Regions from separate parts of the Citrobacter werkmanii genome, predicted to be linked through region 1. Evidence: predicted binding sites of a transcription regulator. Region 1 holds the regulator's gene; each other region holds the start of a gene.

Region 1 (5,202 bases):
AATTCCGCCCTATGCGCGGTATCAGTAACCGCCATTTGCAGACAATGCTGCCGCGTTTAATTCGCCGCAAGGTGAAGTTCGACGCCCATTGGCAGCGTCTGGAATTACCCGACGGTGACTTTGTCGATCTGGCATGGAGTGAAGATCCGCAACAGGCGAAGCACAAACCGCGCCTGGTGGTTTTTCACGGTCTGGAAGGCAGTCTGAACAGCCCGTACGCACATGGCCTGATTGAGGCAGCGCAAAAGCGCGGCTGGCTGGGCGTGGTGATGCATTTTCGCGGCTGCAGCGGCGAACCAAATCGTCTCAACCGTATTTATCATTCTGGTGAAACAGAAGATGGCACCTGGTTTTTACATTGGCTGGAACGCGAGCTTGGTCGTGTGCCGACCGCGGCGGTCGGCTATTCACTCGGCGGGAACATGCTTGCCTGCCTGCTGGCCAAAGAAGGCAACGATATTCCCATTGATGCAGCGGTTATTGTCTCTGCGCCTTTCGTGCTGGAAGCCTGTAGTTACCATATGGAGAAGGGGTTCTCACGCGTCTACCAGCGCTATCTGCTCAATCTGTTGAAAGCTAACGCCTCGCGTAAGCTACAGGCCTATCCGGGTTCGTTGCCGGTGAGTCTGACCCAGTTGAAATCCCTGCGTCGCATTCGTGATTTTGACGATCTCATCACTGCCAAAATCCACGGTTTTGCCGATGCTATAGACTATTACCGCCAGTGTAGCGCCATGCCATTGCTTAATCAGATCGCCAAACCGACGCTGATTATCCATGCCAAGGACGATCCGTTTATGGATCATCACGTGATCCCTGAACCGGAAAACCTGCCCTCACAGGTGGAGTATCAGTTGACTGAACACGGCGGACACGTCGGATTTATTGGCGGCACAGTGCGCCGCCCTGAGATGTGGCTGGAATCCAGAATTCCCGACTGGCTGACAACGTATCTGGAGGCGTCATCATGATTATCCCCTGGCAAGACATCTCCCCGGACGCGCTGGACAATCTGATTGAAAGCTTTGTCTTGCGCGAAGGTACCGATTATGGTGAACATGAACGTTCGCTCGAACAAAAAGTCGCCGACGTCAAACGCCAACTACAATCAGGTGAAGCCGTCCTGGTGTGGTCCGAACTGCATGAAACGGTCAACATCATGCCGAGGAAGCAGATTCACCAGTAATTCGTAGCCGACGGCCGACTATAATAAAAAATCAACCTATTCATGGAGTTGTTATGTCTGCCAAACATCCGGTGATTGCGGTAACAGGATCCAGCGGCGCGGGGACCACCACCACCAGCCTCGCGTTTCGTAAAATTTTCGCGCAGCTAAATCTGCGCGCCGCCGAGGTGGAAGGTGACAGTTTTCATCGCTATACCCGTCCGGAAATGGATATGGCGATTCGCAAAGCGCGCGATGCCGGGCGACATATCAGTTATTTCGGGCCCGAAGCCAATGACTTTGGTCTGCTGGAACAAACCTTCATTGAATACGGCCAGACGGGAAAAGGTCAGTCGCGTAAATATCTGCACACCTACGATGAAGCCGTACCGTGGAATCAGGTCCCGGGAACGTTTACCCCCTGGCAGCCATTGCCTGAACCGACGGATGTCCTGTTCTATGAAGGGCTACACGGCGGCGTCGTCACCCCACAGCAAAATGTGGCCCGGCATGTCGACCTTCTGGTCGGTGTGGTGCCGATCGTTAACCTGGAATGGATCCAGAAACTGACCCGCGATACCAGCGAGCGTGGACACTCGCGTGAAGCGGTGATGGACTCGGTTGTGCGCTCAATGGACGATTACATCAATTACATCACGCCGCAGTTTTCCCGTACGCACATTAACTTTCAGCGCGTACCCACCGTCGATACCTCAAACCCCTTTGCCGCCAAGAGCATTCCGTCGCTGGATGAAAGCTTTGTGGTCATTCATTTTCGTAATCTGGAAGGGATCGACTTTCCGTGGCTTCTGGCCATGCTGCAAGGCTCATTCATTTCCCACATCAATACATTAGTCGTACCTGGCGGCAAAATGGGTCTGGCGATGGAATTGATTATGCTGCCGCTGGTTCAGCGACTGATGGAAGGTAAAAAGATAGAGTGAGGTACGGAATGTGCCCGATGGCGCTACGCTTATCGGGCATCACGTATTACGCAGCAACCACTTCATAGGAGTGGGTAATATTCACCGCCTTTTCCAGCATCAATGCCACGGAACAATATTTTTCCGCCGAGAGATCGACGGCGCGGGAGACCGACGCCTCTTTCAGATCGTTGCCGGTGACGATGAAATGCAAATTAATGTGGGTAAACAAACGCGGCGCTTCTTCACGGCGCTCAGAGGTGAGCTTCACTTCGCAGTTGGTCACATCCTGACGACCCTTTTGCAGGATCGACACCACATCGATAGCGCTACAACCGCCTGCAGCCATTAATACCATTTCCATCGGGCTCGGCGCTTTATCACCGGAGTTACCGTCCATCAAAATTTGGTGGCCAGAGGCGGACTCACCGAGGAAGGTTAACCCCTCAACCCACTTTACACGCGCTTGCATATTTCGTAACTCCAATGTTTCAATTTTCCTGACAGATTACGCGTACATAACAATTCTCGCAACGGAAGGCGACCTGCGTCATGCTGAAGCGAGACACCAGGAGACACACGGCGAAAGCTATGCTAAAACAGTCGGGATGCTACAGTAATACATTGACGTACTGCATGTATGCAGAGGACATCACATTACAGGCTGCAGTATATTTTTAGTAGCCCCCTTCCCAGGTAGCGGGAAGCACATTTTTGCAAACCCAGAGGCAGCGTCGTTTTCTGGCTCTGGAGACAGCTTATAACAGAGGATAACCGCGCATGGTGCTTGGCAAACCGCAAACAGACCCGACTCTCGAATGGTTCTTGTCTCATTGCCATATTCATAAGTACCCATCGAAGAGCACGCTGATTCACCAGGGTGAAAAAGCGGAAACGTTGTATTACATCGTTAAAGGCTCAGTGGCAGTGCTGATCAAAGATGAAGAAGGGAAAGAAATGATCCTTTCTTATCTGAATCAGGGCGATTTTATTGGTGAATTAGGCCTCTTCGAAGAAGGCCAGGAACGTAGCGCTTGGGTACGGGCCAAAACCGCATGTGAAGTCGCTGAAATTTCCTACAAAAAATTTCGCCAATTAATCCAGGTCAACCCGGATATTCTGATGCGCCTGTCTTCTCAGATGGCTCGTCGCCTGCAGGTCACGTCTGAAAAAGTAGGCAACCTTGCCTTCCTCGACGTCACCGGCCGTATTGCCCAGACTCTGCTGAATCTGGCAAAACAGCCTGACGCGATGACTCACCCGGACGGTATGCAGATTAAAATCACCCGCCAGGAAATCGGCCAGATCGTTGGCTGCTCCCGTGAGACCGTTGGTCGTATTCTGAAGATGCTGGAAGATCAGAACCTGATCTCCGCTCACGGTAAGACCATTGTCGTTTACGGCACACGTTAATCCCATCGAAATGGCGCGTTACCCGGTAGCGCGCCATTTTTGTTTGTTCCGATGTGGCGAAGACTGATTTATCACCCCGAGATCAACTACGCACTACGGCAGACGCTGGTGCTGTGTTTACCTGTGGCCGTCGGTCTTATCATTGGTCAGCTTCATCTGGGGCTTCTGTTTTCCCTCGTCCCTGCCTGTTGCAACATTGCCGGTCTTGATACCCCGCATAAACGCTTTTTTAAACGTTTAGTTATTGGCGCATCGCTGTTTGCCGGTTGCAGCCTGATCATGCAGTTACTGCTGGCGCAAGATATACCACTGCCGCTCATCCTCACCGGCCTGACGCTAATTCTTGGCGTAACCGCCGAGCTAAGCCCGTTGCATGCGCGACTGCTGCCAGCCTCACTCATCGCGGCAATTTTCACGCTAAGCCTTGCCGGGAACATGCCCGTCTGGGAGCCATTGCTGATCTATGCACTGGGTACGTTGTGGTACGGTCTGTTCAACTGGTTCTGGTTCTGGATGTGGCGTGAGCAGCCACTGCGTGAATCGCTTAGCCTGCTGTACCGCGAATTAGCCGATTACTGTGAGGCCAAGTACAGTCTGCTGACCCAGCATGCCGATCCAGAAAAAGCGCTGCCTCCGCTACTGGTTCGTCAACAAAAAGCGGTGGATTTGATTACCCAGTGCTACCAGCAAATGCACATGCTGTCGGCGCATCACAATAATGAATACAAGCGACTGTTGCGTGCCTTTCAGGAAGCGCTCGATTTGCAGGAACATATTTCAGTTAGCCTGCATCAGCCGGAAGAGGTGCAAAAGTTGGTCGAGCGAAGCCACGCGGAACAGGTGATTCGCTGGAACGCGCGCACCGTCGCCGCCCGCCTGCGCGTCCTGGCCGATGATATCTTGTATCACCGATTACCGACCCGTTTCTCAATGGAAAAGCAGATTGGCTCGCTGGAGAAAATCGCCAACCAGCATCCGGATAATCCGGTAGGACAGTTTTGCTATTGGCACTTCAGCCGTATCGCCCGCGTGCTACGGACCCAGCGCCCGCTGTATGCCCGAGATTTGATGGCGGACAAACAGCGGCGGTTGCCGTTGATCCCGGCGCTGAAAAACTATCTGTCGTTGAAATCCCCGGCACTGCGTAACGCCGGGCGCATCAGCGTCATGCTGAGTATCGCCAGCCTGATGGGCAGCGCCTTACATCTGCCTAAACCTTACTGGATTTTGATGACGATCCTGTTCGTCACGCAAAATGGCTATGGGGCGACCCGGGTGCGTATTTTGCATCGTTCGGTGGGTACGCTCGTCGGACTGGTGATTGCGGGCGTCACATTGCACTTTCATATTCAGGAAGGCTTCACGCTGGCAGGCATGTTGCTGATCACGTTAGGCAGCTATCTGATCATTCGCAAAAACTACGGCTGGGCCACCGTCGGCTTTACGGTTACGGCGGTGTACACCCTGCAACTGCTGACGCTGAACGGGGAACAATTTATCGTGCCGCGGTTTGTCGACACGGTGATTGGCTGCTTAATCGCCTTTGGCGGCACGCTCTGGCTGTGGCCACAGTGGCAGAGTGGTCTGTTGCGTAAGAACGCCCACGATGCGTTAGAAGCCGACCAGGAGGCTATTCGCCTGATCCTCAGCAACGATCCGCAGGCCACGCCGCTGGCGTATCAACGCATGCGGGTCAACCAG
Region 2 (5,202 bases), 110 kb from region 1:
TCGGCGGACTCCACTTTCACTACCGGCTCGCCTTGCAGGATCTCTTCTTCCGTCGCGCTAATTTTTGTATTACTCACCACACCGCGTTTCAGTAGCAAGTAGCGCGTCGCCGCACCTGCCCAGCTATAAATCGTTACCGGTGTTTCACGTTCGCCAGTCCAGACAATAACCCGACGCATCCGCTTCAACTGTTTATGGACATCCTGCACCGTTTCAACCGGCGTATCGAACAACTCGCGGAAGGTGTCGGTGATAAGTTCCGGGCGGGTATTTTGAATAAGGTAAGTTTCACAGGACTGAGTAATGAGCGTGAGCGACAGCGTGTTTAATGCTTTGAGTCTGCGATTAGCACGCACCCAACGTGAAGACTCCATATTGAGGTTGCTGCGCATGCCCTCCAGCGCCGCCGTTCGACGGACTAAATCGCCCCAGGCTTTGTCCACTTCTTCACTGTCGCCATGCTTTATACACAACTGCATAAGCTGATACTGCGCCACCAGCAGGCTGTCCAGTTCGACATCAATTTCCTGTTTCACCGAGCGGGGCGAAAAGAGCAGATCGGCAACAATGGCGCAGACAATCCCCATCACAATCTCGCTGCAACGCTCAAGTGCAAATTGCGGCGTCAACAACGGTTCAGCCTGGATAGTAATGACGATGATCAGCGCCGTATAACCCGAAAGTCCCCAGGCATAGGAATTCTCGATCTTCACCAGCGACGAGATCCAGGTACAAAAACCGGCCCAGATACAACACACCAGGATCATCAACAACGGAGCGCGGATCATGCTGATAATAATGATCAGGGCGGCAATACAGCCAATAAATGTGCCGACGATACGCAGCATCCCGCGGTAGCGGATGGCGCCTGAATAGGGTTCCCCACCGGCGGCAAAAGCCGGGCCTGCTGCCACAATTGCTGCGGTTAACACCGCCCAACGCGGAGTCTCAAGCTGAAAGTGAAAACCAACGAACAGCGCCAGGACAATTGCGCACGCCAGTTTTACCGCGAAGCGGATATGCTGGTTAGCAATGGAAAAAATACCCATCGCAATTAACCGAACTCGCGCAGGCGGTGCGCCATTTTACGGAAGAAGGATTCCTGACTGGCATCGCGATCCTGCTTACCGGTGATAACAACGGTAGCCGTCGTCCCGGCTGGCCACAGGGTTCCCTGCTGCTCATCAAGACGAATGCGCACCGGTACACGCTGTGCCAGACGGACCCATTCAAGATTGGAATCAATGGTCGCCATACCTTTTGCGTCTCGCGTGCTGCTGGCATTCGTTACGCCAGCCGCCACGCTATCAACGGTACCCTTCAACACATTATTGCTACCAAGCGGGGTAATTTCAGCGCGATATCCAGGGCGTACGCCTTCCAGCTTGGTTTCTTCCATATACGCCAGGACATAGAACGAGTGCTGTTTTACCAGCGCTACCGCCGTGGAGCCTCGGGTAATAAATTCGCCGCTGTAAACATTCAGGTTAGTCACCCAACCATCCGCTGGCGCACGAATAACGGTACGTTCAAGATCCAATTTTGCCAAATCGCGGGTCGCTTGCGCCTTCGCCAACTGGTGTAATACGGTTTGCAGTACGTTGTTAGACTGATCAATCTCTTCACGAGACATGGCCTGCACGCCCAGACGGTTACGACGACCGGCTTCCTGACGTTTTTCCTGCGCCAGAACCTGGTAATAAGAGACGTCGGCTTCAGCCTGTTCGAGGGCTTTTTTATAGCGCGGCTGGTCGATGGTAAACAGCACCTGATCCTTTTTCACCAGTTGGTTATCATGGACGTTAACGTTGGAAATAAGACCCGCAACGTCCGGCGCAATGGCGACGACATCAGCGCTGAAACGCGCATCACGCGTCCACGGCGACTCGGTGTAGAACACCCATGCGCGAAAAATAGCAATGAAGGCCAGAATGACCAGTACGAGAGTCATGGCCGTACGGGAGAGTTTTTTTGTTAGTGTTTTCACTTCAACCTCAAACGAACAGGCGCGTTATTAAATAGAACAGGCAGCAATACAGCGCGGTGTTAAACAGAGCCGGATGCCAGACAAAATCATAGATGCCAGTTGGAACCAGCACCCGGCGCACCAGCCAGAAAATCGCCAGTGACAAAAGCAATTCGAAAAAAATCGGTGGGAAGGACAGACCAAACACCACGATAACGGGAAACAGACTCATGTTGACCTTGGTAGCTTAAGAGAGTGCAGGTGATAGATTTTCTAGCGTATGTCACCGCAGAAAAGGGCAAGGAAGAGCCAGGCGAGAGCGACATAGCCGTTATTTGAATAATAATATATTAACGTAACTGTTATGCTGTTATCTATATTATGTGATCTAAATCACTTTTAAGCCAGAGTGAATAATGGAACGATTAAAACGTATGTCGGTGTTCGCCAAAGTTGTCGAACTGGGCTCCTTCACCGCCGCCGCAAGACAGCTGCAAATGAGCGTTTCATCGATAAGCCAGACGGTCTCTAAACTGGAAGATGAACTACAGGTCAAGCTGCTAAACCGCAGTACGCGCAGCATTGGGCTAACCGAAGCCGGTAAAATTTATTATCAGGGCTGCCGTCGAATGCTGCACGAAGCGCAGGATGTGCATGAGCAGCTGTATGCCTTTAATAACACTCCTATCGGCACATTGCGTATTGGCTGTTCTTCAACCATGGCACAAAATGTCCTCGCCGGGCTGACGGCGAAAATGCTGAAAGAGTACCCCGGCCTGACGGTAAATCTGGTCACCGGCATCCCGGCACCGGATTTAATTGCTGATGGCCTGGACGTGGTCATCCGCGTCGGCGCGTTACAAGACTCCAGCCTGTTTTCACGTCGTCTGGGAGCCATGCCGATGGTGGTCTGCGCCGCTAAAAGTTATCTCGCCCAGTTTGGCGTTCCGGAAAAACCTGCCGATCTCAGCAATCACTCATGGCTGGAATATAGCGTGCGCCCGGATAACGAATTCGAGCTTATCGCCCCGGAGGGGATCTCTACCCGCCTGATTCCAGAAGGGCGCTTCGTCACTAACGATCCGATGACGCTGGTGCGCTGGCTGGCCGCAGGCGCGGGTATTGCCTATGTACCATTGATGTGGGTGATCAATGAGATCAATCGCGGCGAAGTGGAGATCCTGCTTCCCCGCTACCAGTCGGATCCGCGTCCGGTCTATGCGCTGTACACCGAAAAAGACAAACTGCCGCTTAAGGTTCAGGTAGTGATTAACTATCTGACGGATTATTTTGTCGATGTGGCGCAGCTGTTTCAGGGAATGTATGGTCGAGGGAAAGAGAAATAAAAGAGTCCAGGCCGGATAAGGCGTTGACGCCGCATCCGGCAAGATGCCCGATGGCACTGACGCTTATCGGGCCTGGATCATGATGCTATGCGGTGCCGCCGACCGTCAAATTATCGACCTTCAGCGTCGGCTGGCCCACGCCCACCGGCAGGCTTTGCCCTTCTTTACCGCAAACGCCTACGCCGTTATCCAGTTTCAGATCATTACCCACCATCGAAATTTGCTGCATCGCTTCGATACCGGAGCCAATCAGCGTCGCGCCTTTCACGGGTTTGGTCACTTTACCGTTTTCAATCAGATACGCTTCGGACGTTGAGAACACAAATTTCCCGGAGGTGATATCCACCTGACCACCGCCGAAGTTCGGCGCATAAATGCCGTATTCGACGGATTCAATGATTTCCTGCGGCGTGGATTTGCCCGGCAGCATATAGGTGTTGGTCATCCGCGGCATCGGCAGGTGCGCGTAAGATTCACGGCGTCCGTTACCCGTTGGCGCCACACCCATCAGGCGCGCATTCAGTTTGTCCTGCATGTAGCCTTTCAGAATACCGTTTTCGATCAGCACGTTGTACTGGCCCGGTGTACCTTCGTCATCAATAGCCACGGATCCACGACGGTCCGCCATTGTGCCATCATCCACTACGGTACACAGTTCTGACGCGACCAGTTCACCCATATGACCGCTAAATACCGAGGTACCACGGCGGTTAAAGTCGCCTTCCAGACCATGACCGACCGCTTCGTGCAGCAGAACGCCAGGCCAGCCAGCGCCGAGTACCACCGGTAACGTACCTGCCGGCGCGGCTACTGCGGACAGATTGACCAGCGCCATGCGCACAGCCTCTTTCGCCCACGCGTCGGCACGAACGTCACCATCGAGATCGCCAAGGAAATAGTCATAGCCAAAGCGACCGCCGCCACCGCTCGCGCCGCGCTCACGTTTACCGTCTTCTTCGACCTGTACGCTGACGGACAAACGCACCAGTGGACGGACATCCGCGGCCAGCGTACCGTCGGTCGCCGCCACCAGAATCAGCTCATAAACACCGGTCAAGCTGGCGGTCACTTCCTGAACGCGCTTGTCAGCAGCACGCGCAACGCGGTCAACGCGACGCAGAATATCCAGTTTCTCTTCGCGGCTCATGCTTTGTAACGGATCGACCGAAGTGTAAAGCGCCTGATGCTCTACCGCACCCAGCGTTTTTACTTTGCCGTCACCACTGTCGCGCACAATAGTCCGGGCAGCATGCGCACTTTGCTCCAGCGCCAACAGGCTAATCTGGTCTGCATAAGCAAACCCCGTTTTTTCGCCGCTGATGGCGCGTACGCCAACACCCTGATCGATATTGTAAGAACCATCTTTAATGATGCGATCTTCTAAAACCCAGGATTCGTGATAGCTCGACTGAAAATAGAGATCGCCGTAATCGAGACGGCGTTCGGCCAGTTGGCCCAGAATGGCAAACAGATCCTGATGTTTCAGGCCATTCGCCGCTAGCAATTGTTCACTTACCAGGTTCAGACTCATCGTTTTGTTACTCATTTAATTCTGCCGGATGGCGGCAAAAACGCCTTATCCGGCCTACGTTGTTAGGCTACTGTAGGCCGGATAAGCGCTGCTCCATCCGGCAATACTATGTACTGAGATTGGGGCAATTACTTGCCCCCGTCAAATCATTGCTGGCTTTCTTTGCGCGGCTGACGCAGAACTTCGTTAATCTGCGGCTTATCAACCGGACCGGTGATACGGTAACGCAGAATCGAAACTTTACTCCACAGCGGCCCCAGAACCTTACTGGCGGCAAACACCGCCGCGCCGACAATCGGGTTGACGGCGAACGCGGCGGCAACCCCAACGGTGGCAGAAATTTCAGGCGCGACAACCGC
Region 3 (5,202 bases), 580 kb from region 1:
TTCCCGCGTAAACACCACCGAAAAGTAGTTACTGTCCTCAAAGCCACAGCGCATGGAAATCTCACTAATCATTAACCGGCTGTGCTTGAGCAGATACTGAGCATGGCAAACCCGCACCTGGCGGAGATACTGGTTGATGGTCATCCCGGTCTGGCTGCGAAACTGCTGGCGCAAAACGCGTTCGCTGCACTGTTCGCGCTCGCAAAATTTATCCAGTTCGAAAGCATGCTCATGACTCCCGGCTAATGCGGTAATGAGTTTATCCAACAGTGTTTCACTCGACGTTGCCGGGAGCGTATCTGTCGCATAACGATGGCGTTTAAGGAGGGTCACCAGTTGCCCGAACAGCAGTTCCGCCATGTTAAAAGCCTGCGCATCGCGTTGATTGCTTTCATGCTCAAGCTGGCTTATCACCTGCCTGGCCTGAGTCATGCCAACGCTGCCGAGTCGCCAGTGCGGCTGCCGTGGCGTACCGTTAAATCCGGGGATCGCCCCTTCCCAGTCAACATTCAGCGTTAACCGCTCCGGGCAGTAGATGATATTTTGCAAAACTAGGTCATTTACGGAAGTGTAGGAATGTTTGTCTTCAGCGCGAATGTAAAACAGATCGCCACGGGTTATCCGGTACGGACGATCGTTAAGAACATGCAGACCATTGCCGCGCCAGACCAGGACCAGCTCGCAAAATTCATGGGTATGTTCCGCAAAGACATCCTGCGGATAACGGTCAGCCACGGCGACAGCCTGCTGTTCATGCGCGAAAAAGTCTGATGTCAGAAGGATTAGCTGATTCGCCATCACAATATTCCCTGCCATCCGGCGTTAAGGAACATGATTATCTGAGATTCGGCGGTAAAAAACGTTGATAGCTTTCGCGTTACTGCAGGCTGCTTCCCGCAATGAGATCGCGCCCCTGACGAATATCGCGTGGCGACCAATTAAACTCCCGGCGAAAAAGCGTCGAAAAGTGATTACTGTCGCCGAAACCGCAGAGATACGCGATATCCGTCACGCTGTCCTCACTATGACGAAGCAGATGTCTCGCTTTAATAAGCCTCAGGCGGTTAAGGTAGCGCTGGGGCGTCAATCCCGTTTGTTGTTTAAGCTGGCGGTGCAGTGTACGCAAAGAGAGCGAAAACTTTTCGGCCAGCGCCTCCCAACACACCTCGTCAGCAAAGTTATCTTCCAGCCACGCCATCAGAAGGTTAAGCCGCGCGTCGTTATCGGTTGCCGCTGCCATCAGGCTGCTTTTACGCAACACGACCAGTAGCTGCATAAACAGAATTTCACGATTTGCCGCCGTCGGCGTATCCATTCCTTCACCGAGCGCTTCCATTTGCCCCACCAACTGTCGGACCTGCTGTAATACCCCCTGGTTTACCCGCCAATGGGATGGATACTGCCCATTCTGTTCCTGAGGTAAAAGCTGATTCAGCCCGGCTAAAAATTGAAACGCATCCGGGGAGCGATACAGGACATTGGTCAGACACAAATTGTCAGTATGTTCATATAAATGCCGGTCATGATCGCGGACGAAACACACCGTACCACCGCTGATGGCATACGGTTGCCCGTTGAACACGTGGATCCCCGTACCATGCTCGACCACCACAATTTCATGAAAATCATGATGATGTTCAGGAAACGCGGGTTGAGGAAGCCGCGGTTCAATAGCCACTGGCGCTTTACCTGTCGGAAAAAAGTCTACGCAATGCAGTACAGTCATGACGGCTCCCCCTGTTTAGCGAATATGGCTGAATAGTAATTAAGGGTTACTACCCTCACCTTAAATTTTTGACGCCAAAGTGCGTAAACATGGTCAATTCTTCAAGATACGGTGGGAAAGATCGGGAATTGCGGAAGGCGTCACATCTGCCCGAATCCGCCCCATGAGTAGAAACTGTGAACATCATCACGTTCACCTTTGCCATGTTGCCAGCCGCTAATTGTGCCTGTCACTGTTAAGAAGGTACGTCTTATCGGGGGTTCTTAGACTGAGTGCAATAAAACTCAGAAGGACCTCGCTATGACTTTTCGCCATTGTGTCGCTGTCGATCTCGGCGCATCCAGCGGGCGCGTAATGCTGGCGCGTTACGACAGTAAACACCGCACCCTGACGCTGCGTGAAATCCACCGCTTCGTTAACTGCCTACAAAAAACGGACGGTTTTGACACCTGGGACATCGACAGCCTGGAAAACGACATTCGTCTGGGTCTGAAGAAAGTCTGCGATGAAGGCATTCTGATAGACAGCATCGGCATTGATACCTGGGGTGTGGATTACGTGCTGGTCGATAACGCCGGTCAGCGCGTCGGTCTGCCGATCTCTTACCGTGATAATCGCACGACAGGCATTATGTCGCAGGCGATGGTGCAACCGGGTAAAAACGAGATTTACCGGCGTAGCGGTATTCAATTTCTCCCCTTTAACACCCTGTATCAGTTGCGCGCGCTGGTTGAACAGCAACCAGAATTGCTCCCGCAGGTGGCGCATGCCCTGCTGATCCCCGACTACTTCAGTTTTCGCCTGACCGGTGAAATGAACTGGGAATACACCAATGCCACCACCACCCAGTTAGTCAATATCAATACCGACGACTGGGACGACACGCTGCTGGCGTGGACCGGGGCAGACAAAGCCTGGTTTGGTCGCCCGACGCATCCGGGGAACGTCATTGGCCACTGGATTTGCCCGCAGAAAAATCAAATTCCGGTCGTGGCGGTTGCCAGTCACGACACGGCCAGCGCGGTCATTGCTTCGCCGCTCGCCGATAAAAACAGCGCGTATCTCTCTTCCGGCACCTGGTCGCTGATGGGGTTTGAGAGCAGAACGCCGTATACCAACGATGCGGCGTTGACGGCGAATATTACCAACGAAGGCGGCGCGGAAGGGCGCTACCGGGTACTGAAAAATATCATGGGACTATGGCTGCTCCAGCGCGTATTAAAAGAGCGTCAGATCGACGACCTGCCAACGCTTATCACCGAAACGCAAGCGCTGCCGGCTTGCCAGTTCCTGATAAACCCGAACGACGATCGCTTTATCAACCCCGACGATATGAGTGCGGAAATTCAGGCGGCCTGTCGTGAATCGGGCCAACCTGTTCCTCTGCAAAACGCCGAACTGGCGCGCTGTATCTTCGACAGCCTGGCGCTGCTGTATGCCGACATTCTGCAAGAGCTGGCGGACCTGCGTGGTGCAGCGTTTAGCCAATTGCACATTGTTGGTGGCGGTTGCCAGAACGCGTTACTGAATCAGCTGTGCGCGGATGCCTGCGGTATTCGCGTTATGTCCGGGCCGATTGAGGCCTCCACGCTCGGCAACATCGGCATCCAGTTGATGACGCTGGACGAGCTTAACAACGTCGATGATTTCCGTCAGGTAGTGCGCGCCAACTACGACCTGACCACCTTCATTCCTAATCCGGAAAGTGAAATTGCCCGCTACCAGGCGCAGTTTCAATCACTACGACAGACAAAGGAGCTTTGCGCATGACTACTCAACTTGAACAAGCCTGGGAACTGGCAAAATTGCGTTTCGCCGCAGTAGGCATTGATGTCGAGGCGGCCTTACGCCAGCTCGATCGTCTGCCGGTCTCCATGCACTGCTGGCAGGGCGATGACGTCGCCGGTTTCGAAAACCCGGAAGGCTCGCTCACAGGCGGAATTCAGGCTACCGGCAACTATCCGGGCAAAGCGCGCAACGCGACCGAACTGCGTGCCGATCTGGAGCAGGCGCTGAGCCTGATACCGGGTCCAAAACGCCTGAATCTGCATGCGATCTATCTGGAATCCGATACGCCGGTTGCCCGCGACCAAATCAAACCGGAACACTTCAAAAACTGGGTTGAGTGGGCGAAAGCAAACCAGTTAGGGCTGGATTTCAACCCGTCCTGCTTTTCTCATCCGCTGAGCGCCGACGGCTTCACGCTGGCCCATGCCGATGACCACATTCGCCAGTTCTGGATTGACCACTGCAAAGCCAGCCGTCGCGTCTCGGCGTATTTTGGCGAACAGTTGGGTACGCCGTCGGTAATGAATATCTGGATCCCGGACGGTATGAAAGATATCACCGTTGACCGTTTAGCGCCGCGCCAGCGACTGCTGGAAGCACTGGACGAAGTGATCAGCGAGCAACTCGACCCGGCGCACCATATTGACGCCGTTGAGAGCAAGCTGTTTGGCATCGGCGCCGAAAGCTACACCGTCGGCTCCAACGAGTTCTATATGGGCTACGCCACCAGCCGCCAGACCGCGCTGTGCCTGGATGCGGGACACTTCCATCCGACTGAAGTGATTTCCGACAAAATCTCCGCCGCCATGCTGTATGTACCGCGCCTGCTGCTGCACGTCAGTCGTCCGGTGCGCTGGGACAGCGATCACGTGGTGCTGCTGGATGATGAAACTCAGGCTATTGCCAGCGAAATCGTCCGCCACAACCTGTTTGATCGCGTACACATCGGTCTCGACTTCTTCGACGCTTCCATTAACCGCATCGCGGCATGGGTTATCGGCACCCGCAATATGAAAAAAGCCCTGCTGCGCGCGCTGTTAGAACCAACCGAGCAACTGCGTCAGCTCGAAACCAGCGGCGACTACACCGCACGTCTGGCCCTGCTGGAAGAACAAAAATCACTGCCGTGGCAGGCCGTCTGGGAAATGTATTGTCAGCGCCACGACACGCCAGCGGGCAGCCAGTGGCTGGATAGCGTTCGCGCCTATGAAAAAGAGATCCTGAGCAAACGTAGCTGATAGCGACACCTGATCTGTAGGCCGGATAAGACGCCCCGCGTCGCCATCCGGCAATAAATAAAACACGATTGCCGGATGGCGCTGCGCTTATCCGGCCTACGTAAGACCCGATAATCTTCGGGCAATAAATGGGAGCACCGAACATGCAGAACATTACTCATTCCTGGTTTGTCCAGGGAATGATCAAAGCCACATCCGATGCGTGGCTGAAAGGCTGGGATGAACGTAACGGCGGCAACCTGACGCTGCGCCTGGATGAAGCAGACATCGCGCCATTTAGCGGCGATTTCCACGACAAACCGCGCTATATTGCGCTGAGTCAACCCATGCCATTGCTGGCGAATACGCCATTTATCGTCACCGGCTCGGGTAAATTTTTCCGTAACGTTCAGCTCGATCCGGCGGCAAATTTAGGCGTAGTGAAAGTGGACAGCGACGGTGCGGGCTATC

Evidence for each region. Region 1 encodes CRP, which controls carbon source genes, mostly activating them, when cyclic AMP is high. Its sites were predicted from a motif close to ATGTGANNNNNNTCACAT; they were not measured.
Region 2: aaeR (HTH-type transcriptional activator AaeR) is a predicted target of CRP. The motif match lies at 2,348-2,365, and genes of this name have one in related genera.
Region 3: rhaB (rhamnulokinase) is a predicted target of CRP. The motif match lies at 1,901-1,918, and genes of this name have one in related genera.

The regions. Positions count from the first base shown of each region.
Region 1 covers NZ_CP044101.1:4,709,542-4,714,743, forward strand. Annotated here, with positions in the region: partial or broken gene FOB24_RS23255 (hydrolase) at 1-971, shown strand, start outside; gene FOB24_RS23260 (YheU family protein) at 968-1,186, shown strand; gene FOB24_RS23265 (phosphoribulokinase) at 1,240-2,109, shown strand; gene FOB24_RS23270 (OsmC family protein) at 2,156-2,560, opposite strand; gene crp (cAMP-activated global transcriptional regulator CRP) at 2,869-3,501, shown strand; gene FOB24_RS23280 (YccS/YhfK family putative transporter) at 3,553-5,202, shown strand, end outside.
Region 2 covers NZ_CP044101.1:4,597,269-4,602,470, forward strand. Annotated here, with positions in the region: gene aaeB (p-hydroxybenzoic acid efflux pump subunit AaeB) at 1-1,049, opposite strand, end outside; gene aaeA (p-hydroxybenzoic acid efflux pump subunit AaeA) at 1,055-1,987, opposite strand; gene aaeX (p-hydroxybenzoic acid efflux pump operon protein AaeX) at 1,995-2,198, opposite strand; gene aaeR (HTH-type transcriptional activator AaeR) at 2,383-3,312, shown strand; gene tldD (metalloprotease TldD) at 3,398-4,843, opposite strand; gene yhdP (AsmA2 domain-containing protein YhdP) at 4,990-5,202, opposite strand, start outside.
Region 3 covers NZ_CP044101.1:359,103-364,304, reverse strand. Annotated here, with positions in the region: gene rhaR (HTH-type transcriptional activator RhaR) at 1-798, opposite strand, end outside; gene rhaS (HTH-type transcriptional activator RhaS) at 878-1,726, opposite strand; gene rhaB (rhamnulokinase) at 2,027-3,496, shown strand; gene rhaA (L-rhamnose isomerase) at 3,493-4,752, shown strand; gene rhaD (rhamnulose-1-phosphate aldolase) at 4,896-5,202, shown strand, end outside.